Regions from separate parts of the Rathayibacter tritici genome, predicted to be linked through region 2. Evidence: predicted binding sites of a transcription regulator. Region 2 holds the regulator's gene; the other holds the start of a gene.

Region 1 (14,375 bases), 1.2 Mb from region 2:
GCTCCCCCGTCGCAGCCGACGCCACCCTCAGGGTGACGATCAGCGCGAAGAAGTGCCCCTGACCCACACCTTCGGCTCGTGAAAACGCGTCCGGCACGCGCAGATCCTCGGATCCCGCGAGCCGGACGCGTTTCTGCGAGCCGAGGAGGGCGCTACTAGCCGCGACCCCGGATCGCTCCGACGATCGCGACCGTCGCGAAGTAGACGATCAGCGCCAGGACCCCGAACGACGCGAGCGCCCCGCTGGCCTCGGCGTAGGGCCGCCGCGTGTCCGTCATCGTGCCGGGCATGACGATGTCGAGGGCGAACAAGCCCACCGCCAGGCCGAAGCAGACCAGGCTCAGCACGAGCAGCGCCCGGACCGCCTTGCCCACGGGGTCGTAGTAACGCGGGTGTGACATCGTGCCTCCGGTTCTCGTGCTCCCGTGTCTATCCCGCCCGGCTCCCCCTGGCAACCCGCGCTCCTCCCCTCGGTCGCATCCCTCCCCCTCCGCGAGATGCCACTTGGGTAGGCGACACGCCGGGCGAAGCGGTCCCAAGTGGCATCTCGCGAGGCGCGGACGGCGGGGGCGGCGGCGGTTATGCGGGCAGCGGGAGGGAGGCGGCCGAGGTCACCAGGAGTTCGCCGGCGATGGCGTCGACGCGGAGTGCGCCTCCATCGGCCACTTCGCCGCTGACGAAGAGGTCGGCGATCCGGTCGTCGACCGAGCGCTGCACGAGCCGGCGGAGGGGCCGGGCGCCGTATTGCGGCTCGTAGCCGTTCTCGGCGAGCCAGTCGACGGCCGCCTCCGTCACCTCGAGCGTGACCTCACGGGGAGCGAGACGTGTGCGCGTGGTGTCGAGCACGGTGCCCACGATCTCCCGCAACTGCTCGCGGCCGAGGCGGCGGAACAGCACGATCTCGTCGATCCGGTTCAGGAACTCGGGGCGCATCGCCTCGCGGAGTCGGCCCATCACGCGATCGCGCAGGTCCTTCTCCGATGCGAAGCCCTCAGCCGACGCGTCGCTCTGCGCGACGAAGCCGAGCGCACCCGATCGCGAGGCCAGGAACTCCGAGCCGAGGTTCGACGTCATGATGATGACCGTGTTGCGGAAGTCGACCGTGCGGCCCTGCCCGTCGGTCAGGCGGCCGTCGTCGAGGACCTGCAGCAGCAGGTTGAACACGTCCGGGTGCGCCTTCTCGATCTCGTCGAAGAGGACCACCGAGTACGGGTTCCGGCGCACGCGCTCGGTGAGCTGCCCTGCCTCGTCGTAGCCGACGTATCCGGGAGGGGCGCCGACCAGTCGCGAGACCGTGTGCCGCTCGCCGAACTCGCTCATGTCGAAGCGGATCACCGACTGCTCGTCGGCGAAGAGCGAGCCCGCGAGGGTGCGCGCCAGCTCCGTCTTACCCACGCCGGTGGGTCCGAGGAAGAGGAACGAACCGACGGGCCGCGAGGAGTCACCGAGTCCGGTGCGACTGCGGCGGACGGCGCGGGCGACCGCGGCGACCGCGTCGTCCTGGCCGATGACGCGCTGGTGCAGCTCCGACTCGAGGTGCGCGAGGCGCTCACGCTCCCCCTCCGTCAGCCGCGACACCGGGATTCCGGTGGCACGAGCGATGACCGCCGCGATGTCGCTCTCGCCGACGACCGCCTCCGCGGGGGCACTGCCGGTGGCCGCCTCGAGCTCCGCCTGCACTGCGGTGATCTCGTCGCGGACACGAGACGCCTCCTCGTAGTGCTCGGCCGAGACGGCCGCGTTCTTCTCGACCTCCAGCGTCGCCAGACGCTCGAGCAGCGCCCCGGTGTCGACACCCGCGCCCAGCTTCAGGCGGAGGCGCGCGCCGGCCTGGTCGATCAGGTCGATCGCCTTGTCGGGCAGCACGCGGTCCGTGAGGTACCGGGCCGAGAGCTCGACGGAGGCGCGGAGGGCCTCGTCCGTGAAGCGCACGCGGTGGTGCTCCTCGTAGGCAGGGCGGAGGCCGTGCAGGATCGCGACCGCGTCCTCGATGCCGGGCTCGCCGACGCGGACCGGCTGGAAGCGCCGCTCCAGGGCCGGGTCCTTCTCGATGGTGCGATACTCCTTCAGCGTCGTCGCGCCGACCAGGTGCAGTTCGCCGCGGGCCAGCCGGGGCTTGAGGATGTTGCCCGCGTCCATGCCGCCCTCGCCACCGCCGCCCGCACCGACGACGGTGTGGATCTCGTCGATGAAGACGATCAGCTCGCTGGCGTGCGCCGCGATCTCGTTCATCGTGCCGGTGAGGCGCTCCTCGAAGTCGCCGCGGTAGCGGGTGCCGGCCAGCATGCCGGGAAGGTCGAGCGAGATCACGCGCTTGCCGCGCAACTGCTCGGGGACCTCCTCCGCCACGATCGCGCGGGCCAGGCCCTCAACGATCGCGGTCTTGCCGACGCCGGCCTCGCCGACCAGCACCGGGTTGTTCTTGGTGCGGCGGCTCAGAATCTCGACGGTCTGCTCGATCTCGTCAGCGCGCCCGATCACCGGGTCGAGCCGGTCCTCGCGGGCGAGAGCGGTGAGGTCGGTGCCGAACGTGTCGAGCATCGGAGTGTCGGAGGCGGGCTGTGGCGCCTCCTGCTGCTGCACGTCGGCCTCGCGCATGCCCTGGGTGAGGGCTTCGGCCGTGACGCCGGCGCGGGCGAGGACCTGCCCGGCGGGGGCGTCCTGGCCGAGCACGAGCGCGAAGAAGAGGTGTTCGGGCTCGATGTAGGTCGATCCGCTGGACCGGGCGACCTGGTAGGCGTGGAACAGCGCACGCTGTGCGCTGGGCGTGATGGTCGCCGCGTTCTGCGAGGCGTAAGCGTCGTCGGCCTGCGGGAGGCGCGCCTCCGCGGCGGTGGCGATGGCGGCGGGGTCGATGCCGATGCGGCGCACGGCCTGGGAGACGGTCTCGTCGTCGATGATCACGCGGAGCACGTGCAGGGCGTCGAGCTCGGTCTGGCCGCGCTCGAGTGCGAAGCGTCCTGCGGACTGCAGGATGCTGCGGGTACGGGCGGTGAGGAATCGGCTGAGGTCGATCGACCGCGCCGCGCGGGCGCGCTCACCATCGAGGTAGCGGGCGAGGAAGTCGTCGAACGAGCTCGGTCCGGCCTCACTGTCGTTGTCGGGCACCAGTCCTCCTGGGGAAGTTGAGTCGGTTACGCTCAAGTCCAACGCAGGGGTGCCGTTCCTATTCCCGCCCCTCCCCCCGCGAGATGCCACTTCGGTACACGACACGCGGCGGCGGGCGTACCGAAGTGGCATCTCGCGGGAACGGGAAGAGGCACGGACCTGGGGGTCCGTGCCTCTCTGCGCCGACGCGCATTTCTCCGGGGTGGGAGCTCTAGGGGACGAGGTAGCCCGCCGCGCGGAACAGCCCGTACCACTCCGGCCGCGTGAGCGGCAAATCGGAGCCGAGAGCCGCATCGCGCACGCGCTGCTCGTTCGTGGTGCCGAGCACGACCTGCATGCCCGCGGGGTGGCGGGTGATCCAGGCGGTGGCTATGGCGATCGCGGGGACGTCGTACTTCCCGGCGAGGCGATCGATCGCGGCGTTCAGCTCGGGGTAGGCCGGGTTGTCGAGGAAGACACCGGTGAAGAAGCCGGCTTGGAACGGAGACCAAGCCTGGACGGTGATGTCGTTCAGGCGGCAGTAGTCGAGGATGCCGGCGTCGCGCATCACCGACTGGTCCTCACCGACCATGTTGGACGCAACGCCCTGCGCGATCAGCGGCGCGTGAGTGATCGAGAGCTGCAGCTGGTTCGCCACGATCGGCTGGTTCAGCGACTTCTTCAGCAGCTCGATCTGGTAGGGCGTCTGGTTCGAGACGCCGAAGTGCTTCACCTTGCCGGAGGCCTGCAGCTCGTCGAACGCGCGGGCCACCTCGTCGGGCTCAACGAGGGCGTCGGGCCGGTGCAGGAGGAGGACGTCGATGTAGTCGGTGCGCAGCGCCTTCAGCGAGCCCTCGACCGAGGCGATCAGGTGCTCGTACGAGAAGTCGAAGTACGGGCCGTCCGGGACGATGCCGGCCTTAGTCTGCAGGACGACCTGCTCGCGCTCCGAGGGCGTGAGCGGCATCGCCTCGGCGAAACGCTCCTCGCAGCGGTGCAGCTCGCCGCCGTACACGTCGGCGTGATCGAAGAAGTCGATGCCGGAGTCGCGGGCGGCGCCGACCAGTCCGCGGATCGCTTCGTCGCTCATCTCGGGGATGCGCATGAGGCCGAGGACGACGTTCGGGGAATCGACACCGGAGTTGCCGAGGGGGACGTGCTTCACAGGGAGTGCTCCTTCGTTGGATACCTCGTCCACGGTAGGCGCCACGACCGGGCGGCGTCCAACAGGGGGCGCTGGTGCAATTCATCGGGCGGAGTGGTGAATCGGCGAGGCCATCCGGTTCACAACGCAGGATGGATGCGAGCAGAGGCGCGACTCAGGCCGGTCAGCACGGGCGCGGGAGCGATCCTTCCTGCGTTGTGCACGCCTTGCCGCCCTTGCTGGCCGGTGGCAGGCTGCCACCATGCCGATCGAGGTCCGCCGCGCCTCCGTCTTCGCCGATGTCGCCGCGGTCGTCGGCCCCAAGCGCCCGGACGCGAGCGTGTGCTGGTGTCTGAGCTACCGCCTCCGCTCCTTCGCCGAGAACCGCGCACTACTCCGTCCGGCCCGCGGCGAGCGAGTGCGCGCGCTCGTCGCGGAGGATCCGCCGCCAGGCGCCCTCGCCTACGACGGCGACGACGTAGTCGGCTGGGCGGCCGTGCACCGGCGGGCTGACACGAGTTACTCGACGAACCGGAAGATCCCGCACGTCGATGACCTCGACGTCTGGACTGTCTGGTGCATCCGCGTTCGCCCGGGCTTCCGCGGGCGCGGCATCTCGCATCCGCTGCTCGAGGGGGCGGTCGAGTTCGCCCGGGCGCACGGAGCTCCGGCAGTGGAGGGGTACCCCGTCGACAACGCGGGCGCGAAGGTCGATCTCACGATGGCGTACGTCGGCACTCGTGCGCTGTTCGAACGCGCCGGCTTCACGGAGGCAGCCGACACGACGTCGGTGCTGAACGGCTTCCCGCGGATGGTGATGCGCCTGCCTCTCCGACATACCACGACGATATGATGCGGTCGTGATCCTCGACCAACTCCCCCTCGGCGCAGTCCTCAGGCGCGCCCGAGAGGACGTCTCGATGTCCCAGACGGCACTCGCCGCCGCCGCCGGCCTGCGTCAGCCGAACATCGCCGCGATCGAAGCCGGCGCACGCCGTCCGAGCCCGGAGCTGTTCGAGCGGCTCCTCCGAGCCGCCCGACTCCGCCCGTCGATCGCTCTGGAGTACCTCGCCAACGACGTCCGCCAACTCGCCGCAGAGCACGGCCTCAGCGATGTCCGGGTGTTCGGATCGGCGGCCCGGGGCTCGGACGACGAGCGGAGCGACATCGATCTGCTCGTCGCGGCGGATCCCTCTGTCGACTTCCTCCGACTGGCCGCGTTCCGCGGTCGAGCCGAGGCGCTCCTCGGTTTCCCGGTGGACGTCGTGATCGACAGCGCGGACGACGACATCGTGGCGGCGATCCGCCGCGAGGCGGTCCCGCTGTGACCGGGCCGGACGAGGGAGGGACGACGCAGGACCGCTTCACCGCCCGCCCCCGACGCCCCGCCGAGGACACCGACAAGCGCTCCCGGCTGATCCTCGAGGCGGATCGGCTTCTCTCCCGCCTCGATCGTGCCGCGCGCGACGGCGAGGATGAGTTCATCCGCCCTGTGTCGGACAGCAGGGACATCGGCGCGCTCGCCCTGATCACTCTCGCCGAGTTCGTGCACCGCGATCTGCCCGCCGCCGTCGTCGCGCAGCTGCCCGGCGACGCGGTCGAAGGACTGCGAGCCACGCGGAACATCGCCGCCCACAACTACGCCGCCCTCGACAACGAGCGGTTGTGGACAACCGTGACCGTGCACGCCCCGGCGCTGCTCCACACGATCCGAGCAGCGCTCCTCGACGGCTGACCGTCTCGCCGCCGTCCTCGGGAACGAGGAACGGCCCCTCACCCGCGAGGGGAAGGGCCGTTCGCCGCGGAGGACCGGACGAAGTGTCGGCGCCTAGAAATCCCAGTCCTCGTCCTCGGTGGTCACGGCCTTGCCGATGACGTAGGAGGAGCCGGAGCCCGAGAAGAAGTCGTGGTTCTCGTCCGCGTTGGGCGAGAGGGCCGACAGGATCGCCGGGTTCACGTCGGTCGCCTGCTTGGGGAACATTGGCTCGTAGCCGAGGTTCATCAGCGCCTTGTTGGCGTTGTAGTGCAGGAACTTCTTGACGTCCTCGGTCAGGCCGAGCTGGTCGTAGAGGTCCTGCGTGTACTGCGCCTCGTTGTCGTAGAGCTCGTAGAGCAGCGAGAACGTGTAGTCCTTGATCTCGTCGCGCTTGGCCTGGTCGACCCGCTCGAGTCCCTTCTGGAACTTGTAGCCGATGTAATACCCGTGCACTGCCTCATCGCGAATGATCAGGCGGATGAGGTCGGCCGTGTTGGTGAGCTTGGCGCGCGAGGACCAGTACATCGGCAGGTAGAAGCCCGAGTAGAAGAGGAACGACTCCAGCAGCGTAGAGGCGACCTTCCGCTTCAACGGGTCGTCGCCGCGGTAGTAGTCCATCACGATGGACGCTTTTTTCTGCAGGTTCGGGTTCTCCATCGACCAGCGGAAGGCCTCGTCGATGTCCTGGGTGTTCGACAAGGTCGAGAACACCGAGGAGTACGACTTGGCGTGCACCGACTCCATGAACGCGATGTTCGTGTAGACAGCCTCCTCGTGCTGGGTGATGGCGTCCGGGATCAGCGAGACCGCGCCGACGGTGCCCTGCACGGTGTCGAGAAGGGTGAGCCCGGTGAACACGCGCATGGTGAGCTGCTGCTCCTCGTGGGTCAACGTGTTCCACGACTGGATGTCGTTGGAGAGCGGAACCTTCTCGGGCAGCCAGAAGTTGCTCGTGAGGCGGTTCCACACCTCGACGTCCTTGTCGTCCTGGATCCGGTTCCAGTTGATGGCCTGGACGGAGTCGACGAGCTTGAGCTTCTCGGGGGGAGTCATGATTCCTTCTCGCTACTGCGGATGGGTGATGCGGGTGAGAGAGGGCTCTACAGCATGCATGAGACACACTGGTCGAGTTCGGTGCCCTCGAGTGCCAGCTGGCGGATGCGGATGTAGTAGATCGTCTTGATGCCCTTGCGCCAGGCGTAGATCTGGGCGCGGTTGACGTCGCGGGTGGTCGCGGTGTCCTTGAAGAAGAGGGTGAGCGAGAGGCCCTGGTCGACGTGCTGCGTCGCCGCGGCATAGGTGTCGATGATCTTTTCGTAGCCGATCTCGTACGCGTCCTGGTAGTACTCCAGGTTGTCGTTCGTCATGAACGGCGCCGGGTAGTAGACGCGGCCGAGCTTGCCCTCCTTGCGGATCTCGATCTTCGACGCGATCGGGTGGATCGAGGACGTCGAGTTGTTGATGTACGAGATCGATCCGGTCGGCGGAACGGCCTGCAGGTTCTGGTTGTAGATGCCGTGCTCCATGACGGAGGCCTTGAGCGCACGCCAGTCGTCCTGGGTGGGGACGGCGATGCCCGCGTCGGCGAAGAGGCGGGCGACGCGCTCGGTGGCCGGCGCCCACTCCTTCTCGGTGTAGGTGTCGAAGAACGCGCCCGAGGCGTACGTCGAGTCCGCGAACCCCTCGAAGGTGGTGCCGCGCTCGATCGAGAGGGTGTTGGAGGCGCGCAGGGCGTGGAACAGCACCGAGTAGAAGTAGATGTTGGTGAAGTCGATGCCCTCCTCGGATCCGTAGTGGATCCGCTCGCGGGCGAGGTAGCCGTGCAGGTTCATCTGGCCGAGGCCGATGGCATGCGACTTGTCATTTCCGTCCTCGATCGAGCGGACCGAGGCGATGTGCGACTGGTCGGACACCGAGGTGAGGCCGCGGATCGCGGTCTCGATGGTGCGGCCGAAGTCGGGCGAGTCCATCGTCAGCGCGATGTTCAGCGAGCCGAGGTTGCAGGAGATGTCCTTACCGACCTGCGCGTAGGAGAGGTCCTCGTTGTAGGTCGTCGGAGTGTTCACCTGCAGGATCTCGGAGCAGAGGTTGGACATGTTGATCCGGCCCTTGATCGGGTTCGCCCGGTTCACCGTGTCCTCGAACACGATGTAGGGGTAGCCCGACTCGAACTGGATCTCGGCAATGGTCTGGAAGAACTCGCGCGCCGAGATCTTGCTCTTCTTGATGCGCGGGTCGTCGACCATCTCGCGGTACTTCTCCGAGAGGGAGATGTCGCCGAAGGGGATGCCGTAGACGCGCTCGACGTCATAGGGCGAGAAGAGGTACATGTCCTCGTTGTTCTTCGCGAGTTCGAACGTAATGTCGGGCACGACGACGCCGAGGGAGAGCGTCTTGATGCGGATCTTCTCGTCGGCGTTCTCGCGCTTGGTGTCGAGGAAGCGGAGGATGTCGGGGTGGTGCGCCGAGAGGTAGACAGCTCCCGCGCCCTGGCGCGCTCCGAGCTGGTTGGCGTAGCTGAAGCTGTCCTCGAGGAGCTTCATCACGGGGATGATGCCCGAGGACTGGTTCTCGATCTGCTTGATCGGGGCACCGGCCTCGCGGATGTTCGAGAGCGAGAGGGCGACGCCGCCGCCGCGCTTGGAGAGCTGGAGCGCGGAATTGATACCGCGGGCGATCGACTCCATGTTGTCTTCGATGCGGAGCAGGAAGCACGAGACGAGTTCGCCGCGCTGAGCCTTACCGGTGTTGAGGAAGGTGGGTGTCGCGGGCTGGAAGCGGCCGGCGACGATCTCCTCGACGAGGGCGGTCGCGAGCGTCTCGTCGCCCTGCGCGAGGCCGAGAGCGGTCATCACGACGCGGTCCTCGAAGCGTTCGAGGTAGCGCTTCCCGTCGAAGGTCTTCAGCGTGTAGGAGGTGTAGTACTTGAACGCACCGAGGAAGGTCGCGAAGCGGAACTTCTTCGAGTACGCGAGGTCGTTGAGCTGCTGGATGAACTCGAACGAATACTGATCGAGCACGGCCTGCTCGTAGTACTCCTTCTCGACCAGGTAGTCGAGTCGCTCCTTGAGCGTGTGGAAGAACACGGTGTTCTGGTTGACGTGCTGCAGAAAAAACTCGCGAGCGGCCTCGCGGTCCTTCTCGAACTGGATCTCTCCATCCGGGCCGTACAGGTTCAGCATCGCGTTGAGCGAGTGGTAGTCCATCTGTGCGGCGTCGCGGGGAGCGTCGATCACTGCTGCGTCCAAAACGAGTCCAATCCTTCATCGACGGCGCGGACGTCGTCGGGTGTTCCGAATACTTCGAAGCGGTAGAGGTGCGGTACCGCGCATTTGCGGGCGATGATGTCCCCGGCGAGGCAGTACGCCTCGCCGAAATTCGTGTTGCCGGCGCCGATGACCCCTCGGATCAGGGAGCGATTGCACGGATCGTTGAGGAACCGGATGACCTGCTTGGGGACCGCGCCTGCGCCGTTGCCGCCGCCGTAAGTGGGGAGGACGAGCACGTAGGGCTCAGAAACGTGGAGGGTGTCGAGCGCCGCTCCGTCCCGCCGGGCGTGGAGCGGAATCCGCTGCGCCGGCCGCCCGAGCTTCTCGACGAACCGGTGCGTGTTCCCCGAACTACTCGAGAAGTACACCAGCCCGCTCATCCGCCCTCCCTCGTTCATCCGCTTCCCGCCGACCCCCCTCTGAGGTGCACGGGTGGTGAGTCGCAACGCGGAGAAGGAAGCCGTAGCGGCGCTACGGCGCCCGCCGACAACGCCGCGAATCGCCGCCCGTGCGCCTTAGAGGGTCGCGATCTTGTCGGGGCGGAAGCCGGACCAGTGATCATCGTCCGTGATGACGACCGGCGCCTGAAGGTAGCCGAGGGCCTTCACGGCCTCGAGGGCCTTCTCGTCGACGGAGAGGTCGAACACCTCGTAGTCGATGCCCTTGCTGTCGAGGGCGCGGTACGTCGCCGTGCACTGGACGCAGGAGGGCTTGGTGTAGACCGTCACAGCCATGTGTGTCGCCTTTCGGAGGGGAGTGTTCCGGTGCCGCTCCGCGGCCGGTGGCCCGGGGTTCGGGCGGGGTCGGGGAGGAGGTGGTGGGAGGAGCAGGAGGAGGTTCAGGGGGCCGGTGGAGCTCTCGCTCCGACCCGTTCGTCAATACTACATATAGTGGGGGGCCCGGCGTCAGCCCACTAGACGTAGTAGTTACAGCCGTGTAGTTATCCACCGGTTCCTCCCCCGTTCATCCACAGGCCGGAGCCCGTGGAACCGCGCAAGGACGCGGATCGGGACGAACCATCCACAGCTGTGGATGAGACAGATCCGTTCCCTGGGTACAACGCCGTGCGGCGTGTCGGCATGCCCGGAGAGTACGCCCGACCACCGACACCGATGGGAAGTCAGAGCAGGCGCGCAGCCCACACCCTGGCGACGGCGCCGAGGAACCGGACCGGGTCTGCGAGCGCCGCGGAGGCCGAGCCGGCAGCCTCCGTCAGCGACCCTGCCGCGGAGAAGCCGGTGGTCGGTGCGGTGATCGCGCCGGCGACGAGCAGCGCCCGCGCACCGGCCGCCTCCGCGAGTCCGAGGACGTAGGAGGGAACCTTGCCCGCCGCGGACTGGGCGTCGAAGCGCCCCTCCCCCGTGATCACGACGTCGGCGCCGGTGAGGAGCGCCGGAAGCCCGACGGCCCGTCCGACAGCGTCGGCGCCAGGGGCCAGCCGCGCACCCCAGGCGAGCAGCCCGAATCCGGTGCCGCCCGCCGCTCCGGCTCCCGGCGCGTCCGGGTCGGCGTCGAGGTGCGCCGCGAGATGCCGGAGGCCGCCGTCGAGCCGAAGCACATCCTCGGGCCCTGCCCCCTTCTGCGGCCCGAAGACGCGAGCCGCTCCAGAGTCGCCGAGCAGCGGAGCCGTGACGTCGCTGAGCACGACGGCGCCCCCGAGCGGCAGCGGCCGGAGCCCGCGCAGGTCAACGCCGGTGAGCTCCATCAGTGCCCCACCTCCGTCGCCGAGGTCGTGACCGGAGAGGGTGGTGAAGCGGGCGCCGAGCTCGCGCAGGGCGCCGACGCCACCGTCGGTCGAGGCGCTGCCGCCGATCGCGAGCAGCAGCGAGTGCGCTCCTTCATCGAGCGCGGCGGCGATCGCTCGTCCGAAGCCGCGGGTGTGGGCGGTGAGTGGGCGGAGGGGATCGAGCAGGCTGATTCCGCTCGCGGACGCGAGCTCGACCACGGCGGCGCCGTTCGGCAGCAGCAGCCAGTCGGCGTTGACCGGGCGGTCATCGGGGCCGGGAACGACGGTCGAGTGCCGCTGCGCTCCCGACACAGCCAGCCCGAAGGCCTCGACCGTGCCCTCTCCGCCATCGGCCATCGGCGCGAGGACGACCTCGTCGCCCGGACGCTCGGCGCTCCACCCCTCGGCGAGCGCCCGCGCGACCTCGACCGCACTCGCGGACCCCTTGAACGAGTCCGGCGCGACGACCACCCGGAGCGCGCTCATCCGCCCAGTGTGGCAGGAGGCGGACGATCAGCTGCGCAGCTCCCGAGCCGGATCGACGGCCGCCGATCTTGCGGCAGGCACGCTCGCCGCGACTCCCCCGACCAGCGCTCCCAGCAGCGGTCCCTGCCAGAGGACCGCCACCGTGACGACGGGAGACCAGCCCTGCCCCGTCGAAATCGCGAGGACGACCCCGATCCCGAGCGCGGTGCCGAGAGCGCCGCCGAGGAGTCCCGTCATCGCGCTCTCGAGGACGAAGAGAGCGCCGATCGCGGTGCGAGATGCTCCGAGTGCCCGGCGAAGACCGATCTCGGCCCTCCGCGAGCTGACTCCGCTCCACGCGGTAGCGAATGCACCAAGCCCTGCCAGGACCAGCAGCACTGTCCCCGTCGTCCGGACCAGTTGCTCGAGCTGAGCGTTGATCCTGCTGCGCAGCTGCGTGAGATCGGCGGTCGTCTCAGCGTGGAAGGTGGTCGGAACAGCCGGATCCAGAGCCGTGGGAGCGATGTCCGCGACCGCCCTGGCCAGCCCTGGTTCGGTCGAGGCCAGGAGTATTCCCGGCTGGGTTCCCGTCGAGATCATGGTGACCGCCTCCCGGCCGATGACGATCGCCCGGCTCAGGTCGGCAGCGGCCGGGCCGACAGCGGTGATGGCGCCCACGACGCTGAAGGATCTGCCCCCTATCGAGAGGGTGGCTCCCTCGGCCCCCGGAACGATGCCGAGCCGCTCCGCCGCCTCCGCTCCGACGAGAGCGATCCGACCGGAGACCGGCTCCGGAGCCGAGAGCAGCCCACCAGCCGACGCCGGCTCCGTCGTGATTCCCAGGGCTCCCACCGCGTCGGCCCCGAGGGCGACGACGGAGACGTTCTCGGCGCTGGGGTCGAGCACCGCCTCCGGAGCCCGCTGGACCGGCGCGCGAAGACCCGCGACGTCCCAGCGCAGCCCGACGTGCAGGACGCCCTCGACGCCCGCAAGGCGCTCAGCGTCTTCTTCGGTCACGTCCCCGCTCGCTCCGCTCGACGTCAGCCGCACGAGGTCGCCGGCAGCACTCCGGACCGTGTCATCGACCTGGCGCGCAGCCGTCACGGCGAGCGCGTCGGCGGCGACGAAGCCGCCCGCCCCGATCGCGACGATCGCGACCGCGACCAGCGCTCGTGCAGGTGCGGCGAGCAAGCCCAGCACGGTGTCCGCGATCAGAGCGCGCACGCGGTGCCGACGCGCATCGCGTGATGGAGCAGGAGGCGGGGAGGCGGCGGCGCTCTCGTCCGCTAATGCGTCCGGACCCTCGAGGCGTCCACGCCGCATGGCCAGGTTCCGATCGGCCCGAGCGGCCAGCCTCGTATCGTGGGTGACGACCACGAGCGCGAGGCCGCCCTCGCGCAGCGTCTCGAGGAGGCCGACGATGCGGTCGCCGGTTTCCTCGTCGAGGCTCCCCGTCGGCTCGTCGAGCAGGAGGACGCTCGGCCGGTGGACCAGAGCGCGAGCGATCGCCACGCGCTGACGCTCTCCTCCCGAGAGCAGGTCGACGCGCGCGTTCGCCTTATGAGCGAGCCCGACCGCGGCGAGAGCCTCGGTGATCCGCTCCGTCATCGCGTCTTCGTCGATCCGCCCCGCATGGGCACCGACCGCGATGTTCTGGGCGGCGGTGCGGCCCGGCAGCAGGTGGGCGTCCTGGAAGACGAAGCCGAACCGCCGAGCGCGGAGCTCGTCACGCTGCCGGTCCGCCATCACCGCCGTGTCGATCCCATCGACGAGGAAGCGGCCCTCGCTCGGGCGGTCGAGTAGGCCGAGGATGTTCAGGAGCGTGGACTTCCCGGATCCCGAGGGTCCGGTGATGGCGACGAACTCACCGCGGTGCACGACGAGGTCGACCCCGCGCAGGGGGTGGTTGTTCACGTCGAAGCGGCGCTCGACTCCGGAGCATTCGAGGACAGGCACCGGTCAGCCGATCACGACGGTATCGCCGACCGAGAGCGCGGGCTCGCCGTCGAGCAGCGCCCAGCCGTCCGCGACTACGCGGACCTCGATGTCGACCCGCTGGCGGCCGTCCGGCCGGTCGACGTCCACGAAGCTCGTGGCGCCGTCCTGCCGCAGTGCGGTGGCCGGAACGGCGATCCGCTCGGCGCCGCGGTCGCCGAAGGTCACGGTGACGGATGACCCGGCAGCGAGGGAGGTCCGCGTCTCGGCCGAGACGAGGACGGTGACGTCGTGCCCGGGAGCCGACTTGTCGACCGCGGGCTTGAATGGCCCGATGCTCTCGATCGTCCCGGTCGCGTGCTTGGTGGAGGCGGGATCGACGATGGACGCGGCAGCGCCGACCGCGAGGGAGTCGGCGGAGGCGACGTCGACCCGGGCGATGACGCGGTCGGGCGGCACCGTCCAGGTCATGACCGTGCCGTCGCCAGGGATCACGGAGTAGAGGGACGGCGCGGTGGCGACGGTGAAGTCCGACCGGTCCAGGTCGACGATCTCACTGAACGGCAGGCGGCCGCCGCGCGGGCCGAGCACGGTGGTGGTGGGGGCCGGCGTCGGCTGCGTCCCGCTCGGCGCTGCCGAGGGGAGCGCTGAGGCGGGAGCCGCCGAGACCACGTCGGGCCCGCGCTGCGCCCGGTAGCCGCGGTCCTCGTAGAAGGCCGCCAGGGAGGCGACGGTCGCGGAGTCGTAGGTGTCCTCCTCCGAATCCGCCGCGTAGCCGAGGCCGGCGAGTGCGCCATTGAGGGCGAGGACGTCCTCGCCCTCGTCGCCCTGGGCGAGATCCCGATAGTGCGGTCCGTCGATCGCCAGGGCGAACACGGGCCGCTCCGCTACGGCGAACAGGAGTGCGCCGTCGACCACGGCCGAGCCCACGCCGAGCGGCGCCGCCGTGATCTGCGCGGCCGCCGCCCCGGAGGGGGCGACGGCCTGGACGCT
Region 2 (14,375 bases):
CGGTCACGCAGTACGGGGTGCCGATCTCGTCCTGGCGGCGGTAGCGGCGGCCGATCGCTCCGGAGTCGTCGAAGTCGACGTTCCAGAGCTGGCGCAGCTGGTCGGCGACGCGGCGGGCGAGCGGCGAGAGGGCCTCGTTGCGCGAGAGCGGAAGGACGGCGACCTTCACCGGCGCCAGGCGCGGGTCGAGGTGCAGCACGGTGCGCGTCTCGACCTTGCCCTTGGCGTTCGGCGGCAGCTCCTGCTCCTCGTAGGCGTCGACGAGGAACGCCATCAGGGCGCGGGTCAGGCCGAACGACGGCTCGATCACGAACGGCACGTAGCGCTCGTTCTTGTTCTGGTCGAAGAACGAGAGGTCTTTGCCCGAGTGCTCGATGTGCGTCTTCAGGTCGTAGTCGGTGCGATTCGCGACTCCCATCAGCTCGCCCCACTCGCCCGAGGCGAAGCTGAAGCGGTACTCGATGTCGACAGTGCGCTTGGAGTAGTGGGACAGCTTGTCCTTGGGGTGCTCGTACTGACGGATGTTCTCGGGGTTCATCCCGAGGCCGACGAACCAGTCCCAGGCGAGCTGCATCCAGGTCTCCTGCCACTCCTCGTCGGTGCCGGGCTCGACGAAGAACTCGAGCTCCATCTGCTCGAACTCGCGGGTACGGAAGATGAAGTTTCCCGGCGTGATCTCGTTGCGGAACGCCTTGCCGATCTGGCCGATGCCGAACGGCGGCTTCCGCCGGGCGCTCTGCAGCACGTTCGCGAAGTTGGTGAAGATGCCCTGCGCGGTCTCGGGGCGGAGGTAGTGCAGTCCGGACTCGTCGTCGACGACGCCTAGGTAGGTCTTCATCAATCCCGAGAACTGCTTGATCTCGGTCCACTGACCGACCTTGTCTGGGTGCTCCGGATCGGGGATGTCATCGAGGCCGTTCGCGGGCGGGTGGCCGTTGACCTCCTCGTACTTCTCGAAGAGGTGGTCGGCGCGGTACCGCTTGTGGGTGATCAGCGACTCCGTCAGCGGGTCCGAGAAGACGCCGACATGGCCGGAGGCGTGCCAGATCGCCGTGGGCAGGATGACCGCGGAGTCGAGGCCGACCACATCGCCACGACCCTGCACGAAGGTCTTCCACCACTGGCGCTTGATGTTCTCCTTGAACTCCACGCCGAGCGGCCCGTAGTCCCACGCGGAGCGGGTGCCCCCGTAGATCTCACCCGAGGGGAAGACGAATCCCCTGTGCTGCGCGAGGGTGATGACTGTGTCGAGGGTGGTGGGTTCTGCCACGGGTTGCTCCTCAGCTGTTCGGGCGCACGGGGCCCCGGCGCGCGCCGGCTGCGCGCGTCCTTCTGGTGTGCCCCCATGCTAGCCGCGGGCTCGCGGCGCCGGCCCGCCCGTGACGGGCATGATGAACGGATGAGCGCTCTCCCGCCGATCGTCGTGTCCGCTGTCGCCGTCGTGCGCGAGCGGCGCGTCCTCATGGTCACCGCTCGCGGCCGCGACGTCCTCTATCTCCCCGGCGGCAAGGTCGACGAGGGCGAGAGTGCGATCGACGCGGCGGCGCGGGAGACCCGCGAGGAGCTCGGCGCCGACGCGCTCGGGCTCGAGCCGCTGTTCACCGTTCGCACCCAGGCGCACGGCGAGCCGGAGGGGGGCGACGTGCACATGAGTGTCTTCGCCGCCCAGCTCGATCGCGAGGCGCGCCCGAGCGGCGAGATCGACTCGCTGCACTGGGTCGACAGCTCCGACGCTGATCGCTGCCCGCCCGCCGGGGTCGAGACTCTCCGGCTGCTTCGCGCCCTGGGCCTGGTGAACTGACGCAGTCGGCTCCGCGTCGAGTGCGGGGCGGCTACCCTCGTGGCGTGGAGACGAGACGACGAGCGCGGGACCGGACGACGGCGCAGGAGCCGGGCCGGCTCGAGGCGGTGCGCCTGGAGGCCGCGGTGCCGATCCTGCGGATCTTCTCGGTCGCCAAGGCGGGCGAGTTCTACGTCGACTACCTCGGCTTCGAGGTGGATTGGGAGCACCGTGCCTCGCTCGACGCGCCCCTCTACCTCCAGGTCTCGCGCTCGGGTCTGCGCCTGCACCTCAGCGAGCATCACCGCGACGGCAGCCCGGGTGCGGCCGTGCACGTCGCGCTCCGCGGTGTCCGCGAGCTGCACGCCGAGCTCGATGCGAAGGCCTACCCGTACCTCAACCCCCGCATCACCCGCACGCCGTTCGGCTTCGCACTCGAGGTGATCGACCCGTTCGGCAACCAGCTCCGCTTCGCCGAGCCGGTCCCGGTGCCGCAGGCGACCTGAGCGGAGGCCCTCCGGCCGGTGACACGACGCGAACGCCAACTGGTCAACCATTCATCGCCCGTCCATGCGCTTCGGAGTCGGATCCCCTACCGTGGGAACAATGGTTTCACGGGGGACGATCGAACGGCCGGTCACGGCAGGGGCAGCGACACGGCGACGTCGACCGCGGCCCCTCTTTCTCGACGCCGCTCCGCTGGCGACGGGCCTGCTCGGCTCGCTCTCCATCCTCTTCGGTTCACTCGGCGTGGGCTACCTCCCGGCCGACTCGCCGATCCGCGACTGGCCTGTCGTCGCGTCGATCCGCGCCACCGGCTGGCTGACGGAGTGGAGTGCCGCCCTTGTGGTCGGCGGCGGGATGCTGCTGCTGATCGCCTGGCTGCGCCTGCGCTCAGTCGCACTCGCCGCCGGACCCGGCTCCGTCCGCACGATCCTGGTCGCCGCCCTCGCCTGGGCCGCACCGCTGCTGGTCACGGTACCGCTGTTCAGCCACGACATGTTCTCCTACGTCGCGCAGGGCCGCCTGATGACGCAGGGGATCGACCCTTACACGAACGGCGTCGCGACCCTGCCCGGCTGGTTCAGCCTCGGCGTCGATCCGCTCTGGGCGGACACCCCCACGCCGTACGGGCCGTTGTACCTCCTGGTCGAACGCACCGCTGTGCAGCTCGCGGGCTACGGCTCGCCCGAGCTCTCCATCGCGATGCTCCGCGCCGTCTCGGCAGCGGGAGTGGTCGTGATGGCGGTCTACGCACTGCGCCTGGCGCGCCTGCGCGGCCTCTCCGTGTCGCTCACGGCATGGACACTTGTCGCCAATCCGCTCACGCTGGTGCTGTTCATCGTCGCGGGTCACAACGACTCCGTGATGCTGGCGCTCATTCTCGCCTCGCTCTACTACGCGCAGACCGACCGCCGCATCGCTGCCGTCGTGCTGATGGCCGGCGCGATCGCGATCAAGCCGATCGCTGTCCTCGCCCTGCCCGTGCTCGCGCTGCTGTGGCTGCGTCACGACGCGACCTGGCGTGAGCGCGCCCGCGGCTGGCTGTGGACCGGCGCCGGGGCGCTGGGCCTCGTAGTCGCGGTGGGGCTGCTCGCGGGTGTCGGAGTCGGCTGGGTCGCGGCGATGGTCGTGCCCGGTTCGATTTTGCACTGGTACGCGCCGATGTCGTTCGTCACGGTCGCCCTCTCCCGCACCGTCGAGTTCACGGGCCACGACCCTGCCGCGGCCATCGCCGTGGCGAAGGTCCTCGCGCTGGGCCTCGCCGGTCTGATCGCCGCGCGCCTGATGCTCTCGCGCCGGTCGATCGATCCGCTCGCCCGCCTGTCCGGAGCGCTTCTGGCATTCGTGACGGCCTCGACGGCCGTCCACCCGTGGTACGTCCTATGGATATTGCCGATCGCTGCACTCGCGCGGCCCTGGCGCGGCGCTCACGTGCACCTGGCGGTGTACGCGTCGATCTTCCTGATGTGCGTCACGCTGGCGGAGCCGGTCGATGGCGGGGGCGGCACGATGGACCAGATCCCGGGTCGAGTGGCCACTATCGCCGCGATCGCCGTAGTAGGGATGTACACCCTCCTCGGCTACACCGACGAGGAGCGCGTCGAAGGCCCGCCCCTGGCACGCGCCCTGCCGTTCGGCTCCGAGCTCCTCGCGCGCTTCAGCGGTGGCCGCCTGGGCGACGCCCGGCTCGCCAGCACGCGCACGCGCGACTAGAGCCCCGCGCGACCAGAACCCGCTCGCGCTCAGGAGTCGTCGCGCTGGCGAGGGGTGCGGCGATCGATGGCCGCTTGCGCCGCGGCGGCGGTCGAGTCCGCAGAGCCGACGGGTCCGCCCGGGCCCGCGAGCACGCTCGAGAGCGACGACAGCCAGCCGACGTCATCACGTCGACCATTCAGCGCCGTCGTGAACAGCGGTAGCTCGCTGCGTGTGGCGTGGATCGCGTAGGACTCGCGGGTGAAGCCGTTGTCGGGGACAACCGGGTCGCGACCACGGGCCGGTGCGGCTTCTGCCGGAGCGGGGTCTCCGTCCGCGGGGTCCGCCTCCAGGGGTTCCACGTCCACGGGTTCCGCCTCCACGGGATCCACGTCCGCGGGTTCCGCCTCCGCGGGATCCGCCTCCACGGGATCCACCTCCGCCGCCTGCTCCTGGGGGGCGTCGCGCTCGTCGCGCGGGTCAGTGCTGTCGTGGTCCACGGTGATCCTCCTGCTCTCCGCTCCTCGCGGCGGAGCGGACGCCGCGGAGTGACGCGGCGCCCGGACAGGCTATCCCTCGTTCAGGGAGTGCGGTCGTCGGTGGCGCCGGATGGCGGCGCGGGGCGCCAGATGACCAGTTCTGTGCGGCGCTGTGCGCGCGTGCCGTGGCGCAGGGTGACCACGTCGCCCTCCAGGCCGGCAGCGAAAACGCGGCGGCCCGGCCGGTTGAGCAGTTCGTCCGCCAGAGCCGTCTCCAGCTCGCGCACCCGCTGGGAGAGCGACTGCACCTGATTCTCGAGCTGCAGGATCCGGGCGATACCCTCGAGCGAGACGCCCTCGGAGGACGCTCGCGCGACCTCGCGCAACTGCACCACGTCGCGCATCGAGTAGCGGCGCGACTTCCCCGCGGTGCGCGTCGGGCTCACAAGCCCGAGGCGGTCGTACTGCCGTAGCGTCTGCGGGTGCATCCCCGCGAGCTCGGCGGCGACGGCGATCGCGAAGACGGGCGTGTTCTCGTCCATGTCCCCTCCTCCTCCGACCGGCCGCGCCGACCAGTGCCTCGACTAGTAGCGGGCCTTCTCCAGGATGTCCTCGCGCGGATCCTCGTCCGGCTCGGCGGCGGCGAAGGCCTCGAGGGCCTCGCGGGCGGCGGCGGACAGATGGCCCGGGACGGCCACCTGGAGCACCGCGAGCAGATCGCCCGTGCCCTTCGAGGTCGTGACTCCGCGGCCCTTGACCCGCAGTACCCGACCGCTCGGCGTGCCCGCGGCGACCCGCAGCTTGACGGGCTCGCCGCCCAGCGTCGGCACCTCGATCGTCGCGCCGAAGACGGCCTCGACGAAGGTGACGGGGACTGTGACCCGCAGGTTCACTCCGTCCCGCTCGAAGACGGGGTGCTTGCGCACCGAGACGGTCAGCACGAGGTCTCCGGGCTCGCCTCCGTCGGGGCTCGGGCGACCCTTGCCACGGACGCGGATCTTCTGCTCGTCGGCCACGCCAGCCGGGATGCGCACCGAGAGGGTGCGCCCGTCGCCGGTCTGCAGCTGCACGGTGTCACCACGCGTGGCGGTGCGGAAGTCGATGGTGGTGCTGGCGGTGACATCGGCGCCCTTCTGCGGGCCGCCATATCCGCGGTAGCCGCCGCTGGGCTGGCCGAAGCGACTGCCTCCGCCGCCGAACATGCCGCCGAGGATGTCCTCGAATCCGGGCGGTGGGCCCTGCTGCGTGCTGTAGGTGTTGCGCCCACCCTGGCCGAACATGCCGCCGAAGACGTCGTCGAATCCTCCGGGCTGGCCGCCGGCGGTGAAGCGCGCCCCGCCGCCCATCGCGCGGATCTGGTCGTATTCTTTGCGCTGATCGGCGTCCGAGAGCACGGTGTACGCCTCGCTGATCTCCTTGAAGCGCGCCTCGGCCTTCGCGTCGCCGGGGTTGGAATCCGGGTGGAACTGGCGGGCGAGCTTGCGGTACGTCTTCTTCAGGTCCGCCGCGGAGACGTCCTTGGACACGCCGAGGACTGTGTAGAAGTCCTTGTCGAACCAATCCTGGCTGGCCATGTGCCTCTTCCTGTGTCGAATGCGGCGAGGGACCCCGCCCGGGGCGGCAGCGTTCTGCCGAGCGGGGCGGGGTCCTCCGCGGTGGTGGTGCGGGTGATCGGGTCAGTCCGCGGGGACGGCCACGACCACCTTGGCGGCCCGCAGCAGCGAGCCTCCGAGGTAGTAGCCCGACTCGACGACGTCCGCGACCGTGGAGGTCTCGGCTCCGGGGGTGGGCTGCTGGAAGATCGCCTCGTGAATGGTCGGGTCGAACAGGTCCCCCGCGGCGCCGGTCTTCACCAGGCCGAGCTTCTCCACTCCGCCGCGCAACTTCTGCGCGATGGCCGTGAACGGGCCGCCCTCGGCGAGGTCGCCGTGTTTCTCGGCGCGGTCGAGGTCGTCAAGCACGGGGAGGATGACCTTCACCGCGTCGCCGATCGCCCGCTCCTTGTCGACCTGGCGGTTCGACTCGGTGCGCTTGCGGTAGTTCGCGTACTCGGCGGTGACCCGCTGAAGGTCGGCGAGGTGCTCCGCGGCGAGCGTCTCGGCGCTGGACTGACCGGAGAGGAAGGAGAGGTCGGCGTCCGAGAGGCTGGTCTCGACGTCCGGCCCTTCGGCCTCGATGAGGCCCTCCTGGTCTTGCGCGTCCTGCGCCGCCTCGGCTCCCGCCTCGCCGCCAGTGACCGACTGCTCCTCGGGGAGGTCGCGGGGCTCGTCCTGGGGCTCGTTCTCGGGGTGGCTCTGGGCTGCCATGACTACTTCTTGTCCTTCGGCTCGTCCTCGTCGATGACCTCGGCGTCGACGATGTCCTCGTCGGCCTTCTTGTCACCGTCGGCCGGAGCGTCCGCGGGGGCGCTCTGCGCAGCCTGGTCCTGGGAGTAGATCGCCTGACCGATCTTGGTCTGCGAGGCGTTGAGCGCGTCGAACGCGGTCTTGACGGCCGCGTCGTCGTCGCCGGCGAGCGCGGTCTTCAGCGCGTCGACATCGCCCTGCACCTCGGACGTGACGTCCTCCGGCAGCTTCTCCTCGTTGTCCTTGATCAGCTTGTCGATCGAGTACGCGAGGGTCTCGGCGTTGTTGCGGATCTCGGCGGCCTCACGGCGGGCCTTGTCCTCGGCAGCGTGCTCCTCGGCCTCGCGGACCATGCGGTCGATGTCGTCCTTGGGCAGCGAGGAGCCGCCCGTGATCGTCATCGACTGCTCCTTGCCGGTGCCCTTGTCCTTCGCGGACACGTGCACGATGCCGTTGGCGTCGATGTCGAAGGTGACCTCGACCTGCGGGATACCGCGCGGGGCCGGCGCGATCCCGGTCAGCTCGAAGGTGCCCAGGTTCTTGTTGTCGCGGGTGAACTCGCGCTCGCCCTGGAAGACCTGGATGGCGACGGACGGCTGGTTGTCGTCGGCCGTGGTGAAGGTCTCGGAGCGCTTGGTCGGGATCGCTGTGTTGCGCTCGATGAGCTTGGTCATGATTCCGCCCTTGGTCTCGATGCCCAGCGAGAGCGGAGTCACGTCGATCAGAAGGACGTCCTTGCGCTCTCCCTTGAGGACACCGGCCTGCAGCGCGGCGCCCACGGCAACGACCTCGTCCGGGTTGACGCCCTTGTTCGGCTCCTTGCCGCCGGTGAGCTTCTTCACGAGCTCGGCCACGGCCGGCATGCGGGTCGAGCCGCCGACGAGGACGACGTGCGCGATGTCCTCGACCTTGACGCCCGCCTCGGCAATGACGTCGGTGAAGGGCTTGCGAGTGCGCTCGATCAGGTCGCTGGTGAGCTCCTCGAACTTGGCGCGGGTGAGCGTCTCGTCGAGGTTCGCCGGGCCGTTCTCGGTGAGCGAGAGGTAGGGCAGCTGGATGCTGGTCGAGGTGCTCGAGGACAGCTCCTTCTTCGCCTGCTCCGCGGCCTCCTTGAGGCGCTGACGAGCGATCTTGTCCTTGGAGACGTCGACGCCGGTCGAGTCCTTGAAGCGCTTGACCAGGTGGTCGACGACGCGCTGATCCCAGTCATCGCCGCCGAGACGGTTGTCGCCGGAGGTCGCGCGGACCTGGATGGTGGAGAAGTCGTCGTCCTTGCCCACCTCGAGGAGGGAGACGTCGAACGTCCCGCCGCCGAGGTCGAAGACGAGGATGAGCTCGTCCTCCTTGCCCTTGTCCAGGCCGTAGGCGAGGGCGGCCGCGGTGGGCTCGTTGATGATGCGCAGAACGTTGAGGCCCGCGATCTCGCCGGCGTCTTTCGTCGCCTGGCGCTCGGCGTCATTGAAGTAGGCCGGGACGGTGATGACCGCGTCACTCACCTTGTCGCCGAGGTACTGCTCCGCATCGCGCTTGAGCTTGCCCAGGATGCGGGCCGAGATCTCCTGCGGCGTGTACTTCTTCTCCTCCACGCCGAACGTCCAGTCCGTGCCCATGTGGCGCTTGACCGAGGCGATGGTGCGGTCGACGTTGGTGACGGCCTGGCGCTTCGCGGTCTCACCGACCAGCACCTCGCCGTCCTTGGTGAACGCCACGACCGACGGGGTGGTGCGGAAGCCCTCGGCGTTGGCGATGACGGTGGGCTCGCCTCCCTCGAGGACGGCCACGACAGAGTTGGTGGTTCCCAGGTCGATGCCTACGGCACGGGACATATGCGTTGTTCTCCTTCGCGATCGGCGTCGCTCAGGCGACGGCCGATCAAGTCACGGGTGGTGGGGAGTCCTCTGCGGGAGTTGAGTCCCGCACGCTCAAGTTTAGCCATCCTCGCCCGAGCGTCAAGTTCACCCTCACGAACCTGAGCCTGGAGAACTCAACTTCGACCGCAACCCGGCCCCTCCTCCCCGTCCCGCAACCCGGCCCCCTCCTCCCCGTCCTCGCGATCACCGCGCGACCGGCGCCCGGAGCACGCCGTGAGCGCGGTAGTTCGCGAGTTCCACGTCGTCGAGCCCGTACTGATCGAGTTCGAGCAGATGCCGGCGCAGCGAGAGGGTCGGGAACGGGAAGGGCCGCCGGGACAACTGCTCATCGACCTGGTCGAGGTGGTTGAGGTAGATGTGGCAGTCGCCGGCGCTCCACACCAGCTCGCCGACCGTGAGCGCGCAGTGGTCGGCGATCAGGTGAGTGAGGAGGGCGTAGCTGGCGAGATTGAACGGCACGCCGAGGAACAGATCGGCGCTGCGCTGGTAGACGTGACAGGAGAGGCGGTCATCGTCGACGTAGAACTGGAAAAGGACATGGCAGGGCGCCAGAGCCATGTCGTCGATCTCGCCGACGTTCCACGCCGAGACCACGATCCTCCTCGAGCTCGGATCGAAACGGATCTGTTCGACGGCCCGAGCGATCTGATCGATCGACTCCCCCGTCTTCGTCCCCCATCGTCGCCACTGCGCACCGTAGATCGGCCCGAGGTCTCCGCTCTCATCGGCCCACTCGTCCCAGATCGACACACCCCGTTCCCGCAGCCAGCCGACATTCGTCTCGCCGCGCAGGAACCAGAACAGCTCCTGCGCAATGGACGGGAAGTGCACCCGCTTGGTCGTCACCAGCGGAAAGCCTGAGCCAAGGTCGTAGCGCAGGTGCCGACCGAAGACGCTGAGGGTTCCGGTGCCGGTGCGGTCCGACCGGCGACTGCCGTTGAGCCGGACGTCGCGCAGGAGCCATTCGTAGGACGACGACACGTGCAGCCCTTCCAGTGCTGTCGAGGTGGAACGTCCGCGTCACGGCGAGCGGAGCGCGGCAGAGGGATCAACCGGAGAAGTCGATGACGATCTTCATCTCCGACGTCATACGGTACTCGGCGAAAATCGTCCGCAGCCCCTCGAAATCGGCGAACGGATGGACGCGAGTGACGAGCGAGTCGACGTCCACGACTCCGGAGGTGATCGCCGCGAGTGCCGTGCGGATGACGACGGCGCTGCGATGCATCGGGAAAGCGCGGACATCGAAGGGGACGGACACGATCCTGATGCCCTTGGCCAGCACGAGCCAGGTGTCGAACTTCTGCAACTCCTGTGACGCACCGTAGAGGACGTACCGCCCATTCGGGCGCAGGCGCCGCATGGCCTGACGTCGAGGATCGTGCTCGTCGTCGTCGACGCGGATCGTCGGGAGGCCGTCGAAGACGTAGTCGAAGTGGTCGTCGGGGATCTCGGTGAGCTCGCCGGGCGTGACCGCACGGTCGGCGAAGATCGCGGCCGCCTGCGCATTCCGGGCGGGATTCTGATCGAGGACCACGACCTCACTGACCGCGAACGTCTTCTGGAGGATGCTCCCGGCGATGATGCCGATCGGTCCGGCACCCAGAATCAGCACCCGGTCACCCACGGCCGGCGGATTGCCGAGGATGGAGCGGAGCACTCCCGTCGTCGGCTCGATCAGGGACGCGCCGATGTCCGGCAGTGAGGACGGGACCACGACCGCCGCGGCGCGCCGGTCGTCGACGAAGGACCGCTCGGCCGGGAAGGGATCCGTCTTGCGCTCGCCCGCGAAGACGGGCCGCACGCTGCGGTACTCGGCGAGCCCGTCGAAGTCCGTCTGACCCCAGTACACGAGGCGGTCCCCGACGCGGACAGTCTCGGCCGCGGCGATCTCCGGTCCCACATCGATGACGTCGCCCACGTACTCGTGGCCGAGGACGACGGGATAGTCGTCGGGGAAGAGGTGCCCCTCGAAGAAGGAGACGTCGGTGGAGCAGAGCGAGACAGCGCGGGTGCGCAGGAGGACTCCGTCGGACGGGGTCGACGGGATCGGTCGAGTGGACGAGCGGAGGTCGCCGGGACCGGCGAGTTCGACGACCTGCATCCGATCGGTGCCGACGAGGGGAGGGCGTCGGTCATCGAGCGCGGGACGGGAGAGGGTGAGTGCCATGATTCCTTCTTGGTTTTCTCGGGTGGAGTGGTGTGGGTCGGGATGGTGTCGGGCCCGGGTGCTCACGGGCCCGGGTGCTCACCTCGCGCGCCCGGTGGCCCAGCGGCGCATCAGCGGCCGCTCGAGTCCGTAGTACAGAGCGGCCGCGGAGGCCGCGGAGGTCAGCGCCGCCACTGCGAGCAGGAGCAGCGACTCCCCTGGCCCCGAGGAACGGGCAGCGCCGGAGAGGAGAACGAGCACGGGCTGGTGGATGAGGTAGAACGCGAAGGACCACTCCCCGAGCCGCCGCCACCAGGGCGAACCGTCTCCGCGCGGTCCGCGGGCGTCGTGCGCGGCCAACGCCGCGATCAGCCACAGACACGGGAGGACGATGACCGCCTTCTGCGACCAGAGCGCGGGCAGGAACAGCGCGCCGATGTACGCGAGCACCAGAACCACCGCCGGGAGCGCGCGCGACGCGGGCCGGAACCAGCCGTCCCGCACCGCGATCGCCGCGCAGATCCCGAGGACGAACTCCGGCAGCCTCCCCACCGGGAGAACGTAGAGGAGCCAGTACTGGACACTCCGCACGGAGGAGTCGTGCGCCATCGGCTCGCCGATCGGAAGCAGCTGCGCGAGGAGCACGGTGCCGACGATCACGAGGAGCGCCAGGCCGGCGACAGCCAGGACGACCCGGCGGGGCGGGCGTCCCACGATCGCTCGCGCGGCGAGCGGGAACAGCACGTAGAAGAGCGCCTCGACGCAGAGCGACCAGCCCGGCGCATCGAGGCCGAAGTAGACAGCGGGGTCGGGCGACCACGCCTGCGTCATCAGGAGGTAGCCCGGCAGCAGGTGCGCGGCGCCCGGGCTCACGAGGAGCGCCACGACACCGCAGACCCAGTACACCGGGAGGATCTTGACGAAGCGCCGTCTCCAAAAGCCCGCGGCTGTATCGTCGGGCCGCACCGACCAGGCGATGACGAAGCCGCTGAGCAGGAAGAAGAAGCTCACCCCGGCCGCCCCGATGTGCTCCGCGACCCGCCAGAGTGGATCCGCGATCTCTGGTGAACCGCCGAGGAACGGCGCTTGCGGGAGTGCCGCGTGGAAGACGAACACAGCCAGCGCGGCGGGGAAGCGAGCGGCAGTGAGCGACGGGAGCCGCGCCGCACGGGACACGGCACCCGTGCCCGACGCGACGCCGGCCCTCGGTGACTGCGGCTGGGCATCGATCGCGCTCATCACCGCCTCTCGTCGTCGGAGAGATCAGGCGCAGAGCAGGGAGACGCCGATGGCCGTTCCCTTGCCTTGGAAGTAGGCGAGCTGGACCAGAAGCTCGGCGAGCGGCTCGATGTACCGGGCATTCCCGAGCGGACCCGCGTCGACCGCGTCGAAGCCCAGAGAGACGAGGAACCCGAGCACCTGCGCCTTGGCGTCCTCGTCGTCCCCCGCCACCGGCACGAACAGCGAGCCGGCCTCGAAGGACGCCGGGTCGTGGTTGGGAGCGAGCACGGCGTTGAGCGCCTTGACGACCTTGGACCGACCCAGGTGCGCCGCGATCTGCTCACCACCGGAGGTGCTGAAGCCGACGGTGAGGCGAGCGAAGTCCGCGGAGAGCGGGTTGGTGGCGTCGAGAACGGTCTTCCCGGCGAGTGCTGCGACCTGCTCCGGCGCGAGCTCGAGGGCCGCCTCGTACGGCAGCGCGAGGACCACCAGATCCGCTCCCGCCAGCGCTGCGACCGACTCCTCTTTCGGTGTCTTCCGCGTGACCTGCTGGACGTCGTTGCCGCTGCGACGCGCCGCGCGTGCCAGCGCACCCCCGACGTTTCCGTCTCCGATGATCGCTACAACACTCATAGATTGAACTCCCGTTCTCGTGACTGACTGGAACGTCACGATCATGGAGTCGCATCGCGCCGCGATCGAGACCTGATCCGCGAAGTGAGCTATCGTCGCAGCCGAACGGTCGGCGCTGGACGATCGCGGAGAGGGGCGGGATGTCGCTGGAACTGCGTCAGCTCCGGATCTTCGTGACCGTCGCCGACGAGCTGCATTTCGGCCGCGCCGCCGCGCACCTGCGGCTCCCGCCGTCGGTGGTCAGCGAGCAGATCAAGCGCCTGGAGCAGTTGATCGGAGTCGAGCTGTTCGATCGCAGCCGTCGGGCGATCAGCCTCACCGCCGCCGGGAGCGAGCTGGTGGCTCCGGGGCGCGCCCTGCTGCACGACGCCGAATCCTTCGTCGGGACTGCGCGGGCGAACGAGCACCCGGGTCGCGTCCTGCGCCTGGGTATCGGTCTCGGCATGGGGCGCCGGCTCGCCTTCATCCTGCGCCTGTTGGCGAGCGCCGGTCACTCCGTGCGGACCGTCTCCGTGCCGCCGGCGGAACGCTGCGCTCTCCTCACCGCAGGCGAACTCGACGCCGCGTTCATCCGCGGGCGCGTGCGCCGCGGCCCGCTGATCGCGCATCACGTCTGGGACGACGAACTCGTCGCCGCGCTGCCCGAGCACCATCCCCTCGCCACTCAGGAGTCTGTGCAGCTCGCCGACCTGGCCCAGTCCCCCGCCGCGCTCGTCCCGCGGGAGGAGAACCCGGCGCTGCACGACATCCTCTCCGGCGGCTTAGCTGCGCTCGGCCTCAGCGTCGAAGTCGGCATGCGCTTCAGCACCGTTGAGGCGACCTTCGCCGAACTGGTGGCTCACCCCACGGCGATGTGGACGCCGGTGTTCGCCGCGTACGAGACCGAGCACGTCTACGAGGGCATCTCGATCGCGGCGATCCAGCCCCGCCTGACGCTCCCGGCGTTCCTCGCCGTGCACCCCCGATCGATGGGGCGGTTGCAGTTCGTGATCGATGCGAGCAGGAAGAGTGGCGCCGGGGCGCTGCAGCAGTCTCCGCGCTGAGCGGGACCCGCCCTCCCGGCGCTTCCGGGCGTTCACCTCCTCCCCTTACGGTGGGGCCATGACGACGCGCACCGGCCGCTGGCCCGTCCTCGCCTGGGGCCTGTGGGACTGGGGCGGCTCGGCCTTCAACGCCGTCGTGACGACCTTCGTCTTCACCGTCTACCTCACCACCGACGGGCTCTTCGGCACGCCGAGCGGAGTCTCCGCCGCGCTGGGCTGGTCGCTCGCGGCCGCAGGAGTGGTCGTCGCCGTCATCGCCCCGATCACCGGCCGGCGAGCCGACCTCGGCGGCCGCCGCCGACTCTGGCTGGGGGTCCACTCGGGAGTCGTCGTTCTCTGCATCCTGCTGATGTTCTTCGTCCGCCCCGAGCCGGCCTTCCTCTGGCTGGGGCTCGGACTGCTCGCGGTCGGCACGGTCTTCTTCGAGTTCGCGAGCGTCAACTACAACGCGATGCTCACCCAGATCTCGACGCGGGCGAGCATCGGCCGCGTCTCCGGGTTCGGCTGGGGTCTGGGCTACGTGGGCGGCATCGTGCTGCTGCTGATCGTCTACGTCGGCTTCATCGCTCCCGAGGTCGGCCTCTTCGGAGTGACCGGCGACGACGGCCTCGACGTGCGGGTCTCACTCTTGCTCGCCGGTGTCTGGTTCGCGGCCTTC

What was found. The regulator HspR, encoded in region 2, represses chaperone genes until heat shock. The targets are predictions, from matches to a motif close to AAGTTGAGTCNNNNNGACTCAACTT.
Region 1: A6122_RS11670 (ATP-dependent Clp protease ATP-binding subunit) is a predicted target of HspR. The motif match lies at 3,123-3,147, and genes of this name have one in related genera.

Annotation. Positions count from the first base shown of each region.
Region 1 covers NZ_CP015515.1:2,585,473-2,599,847, forward strand. Annotated here, with positions in the region: gene A6122_RS11660 (transglycosylase domain-containing protein) at 1-62, shown strand, start outside; gene A6122_RS11665 (hypothetical protein) at 156-401, opposite strand; gene A6122_RS11670 (ATP-dependent Clp protease ATP-binding subunit) at 580-3,108, opposite strand; gene A6122_RS11675 (aldo/keto reductase) at 3,320-4,252, opposite strand; gene A6122_RS11680 (GNAT family N-acetyltransferase) at 4,494-5,084, shown strand; gene A6122_RS11685 (XRE family transcriptional regulator) at 5,092-5,559, shown strand; gene A6122_RS11690 (HepT-like ribonuclease domain-containing protein) at 5,556-5,966, shown strand; gene nrdF (class 1b ribonucleoside-diphosphate reductase subunit beta) at 6,060-7,040, opposite strand; gene nrdE (class 1b ribonucleoside-diphosphate reductase subunit alpha) at 7,088-9,193, opposite strand; gene nrdI (class Ib ribonucleoside-diphosphate reductase assembly flavoprotein NrdI) at 9,220-9,636, opposite strand; gene nrdH (glutaredoxin-like protein NrdH) at 9,772-9,990, opposite strand; gene A6122_RS11715 (glycerate kinase) at 10,377-11,468, opposite strand; gene A6122_RS11720 (ABC transporter ATP-binding protein/permease) at 11,496-13,403, opposite strand; gene A6122_RS11725 (hypothetical protein) at 13,407-14,375, opposite strand, start outside.
Region 2 covers NZ_CP015515.1:426,676-441,050, reverse strand. Annotated here, with positions in the region: gene A6122_RS02015 (glycine--tRNA ligase) at 1-1,270, opposite strand, end outside; gene A6122_RS02010 (NUDIX hydrolase) at 1,400-1,801, shown strand; gene A6122_RS02005 (glyoxalase superfamily protein) at 1,846-2,286, shown strand; gene mptB (polyprenol phosphomannose-dependent alpha 1,6 mannosyltransferase MptB) at 2,387-3,997, shown strand; gene A6122_RS01995 (hypothetical protein) at 4,027-4,476, opposite strand; gene A6122_RS01990 (heat shock protein transcriptional repressor HspR) at 4,557-4,997, opposite strand; gene A6122_RS01985 (DnaJ C-terminal domain-containing protein) at 5,040-6,029, opposite strand; gene A6122_RS01980 (nucleotide exchange factor GrpE) at 6,132-6,761, opposite strand; gene dnaK (molecular chaperone DnaK) at 6,764-8,626, opposite strand; gene A6122_RS01970 (thymidylate synthase) at 8,855-9,658, opposite strand; gene A6122_RS01965 (zinc-dependent alcohol dehydrogenase) at 9,720-10,841, opposite strand; gene A6122_RS01960 (acyltransferase family protein) at 10,920-12,059, opposite strand; gene A6122_RS01955 (NADPH-dependent F420 reductase) at 12,084-12,674, opposite strand; gene A6122_RS01950 (LysR family transcriptional regulator) at 12,815-13,717, shown strand; gene A6122_RS01945 (MFS transporter) at 13,776-14,375, shown strand, end outside.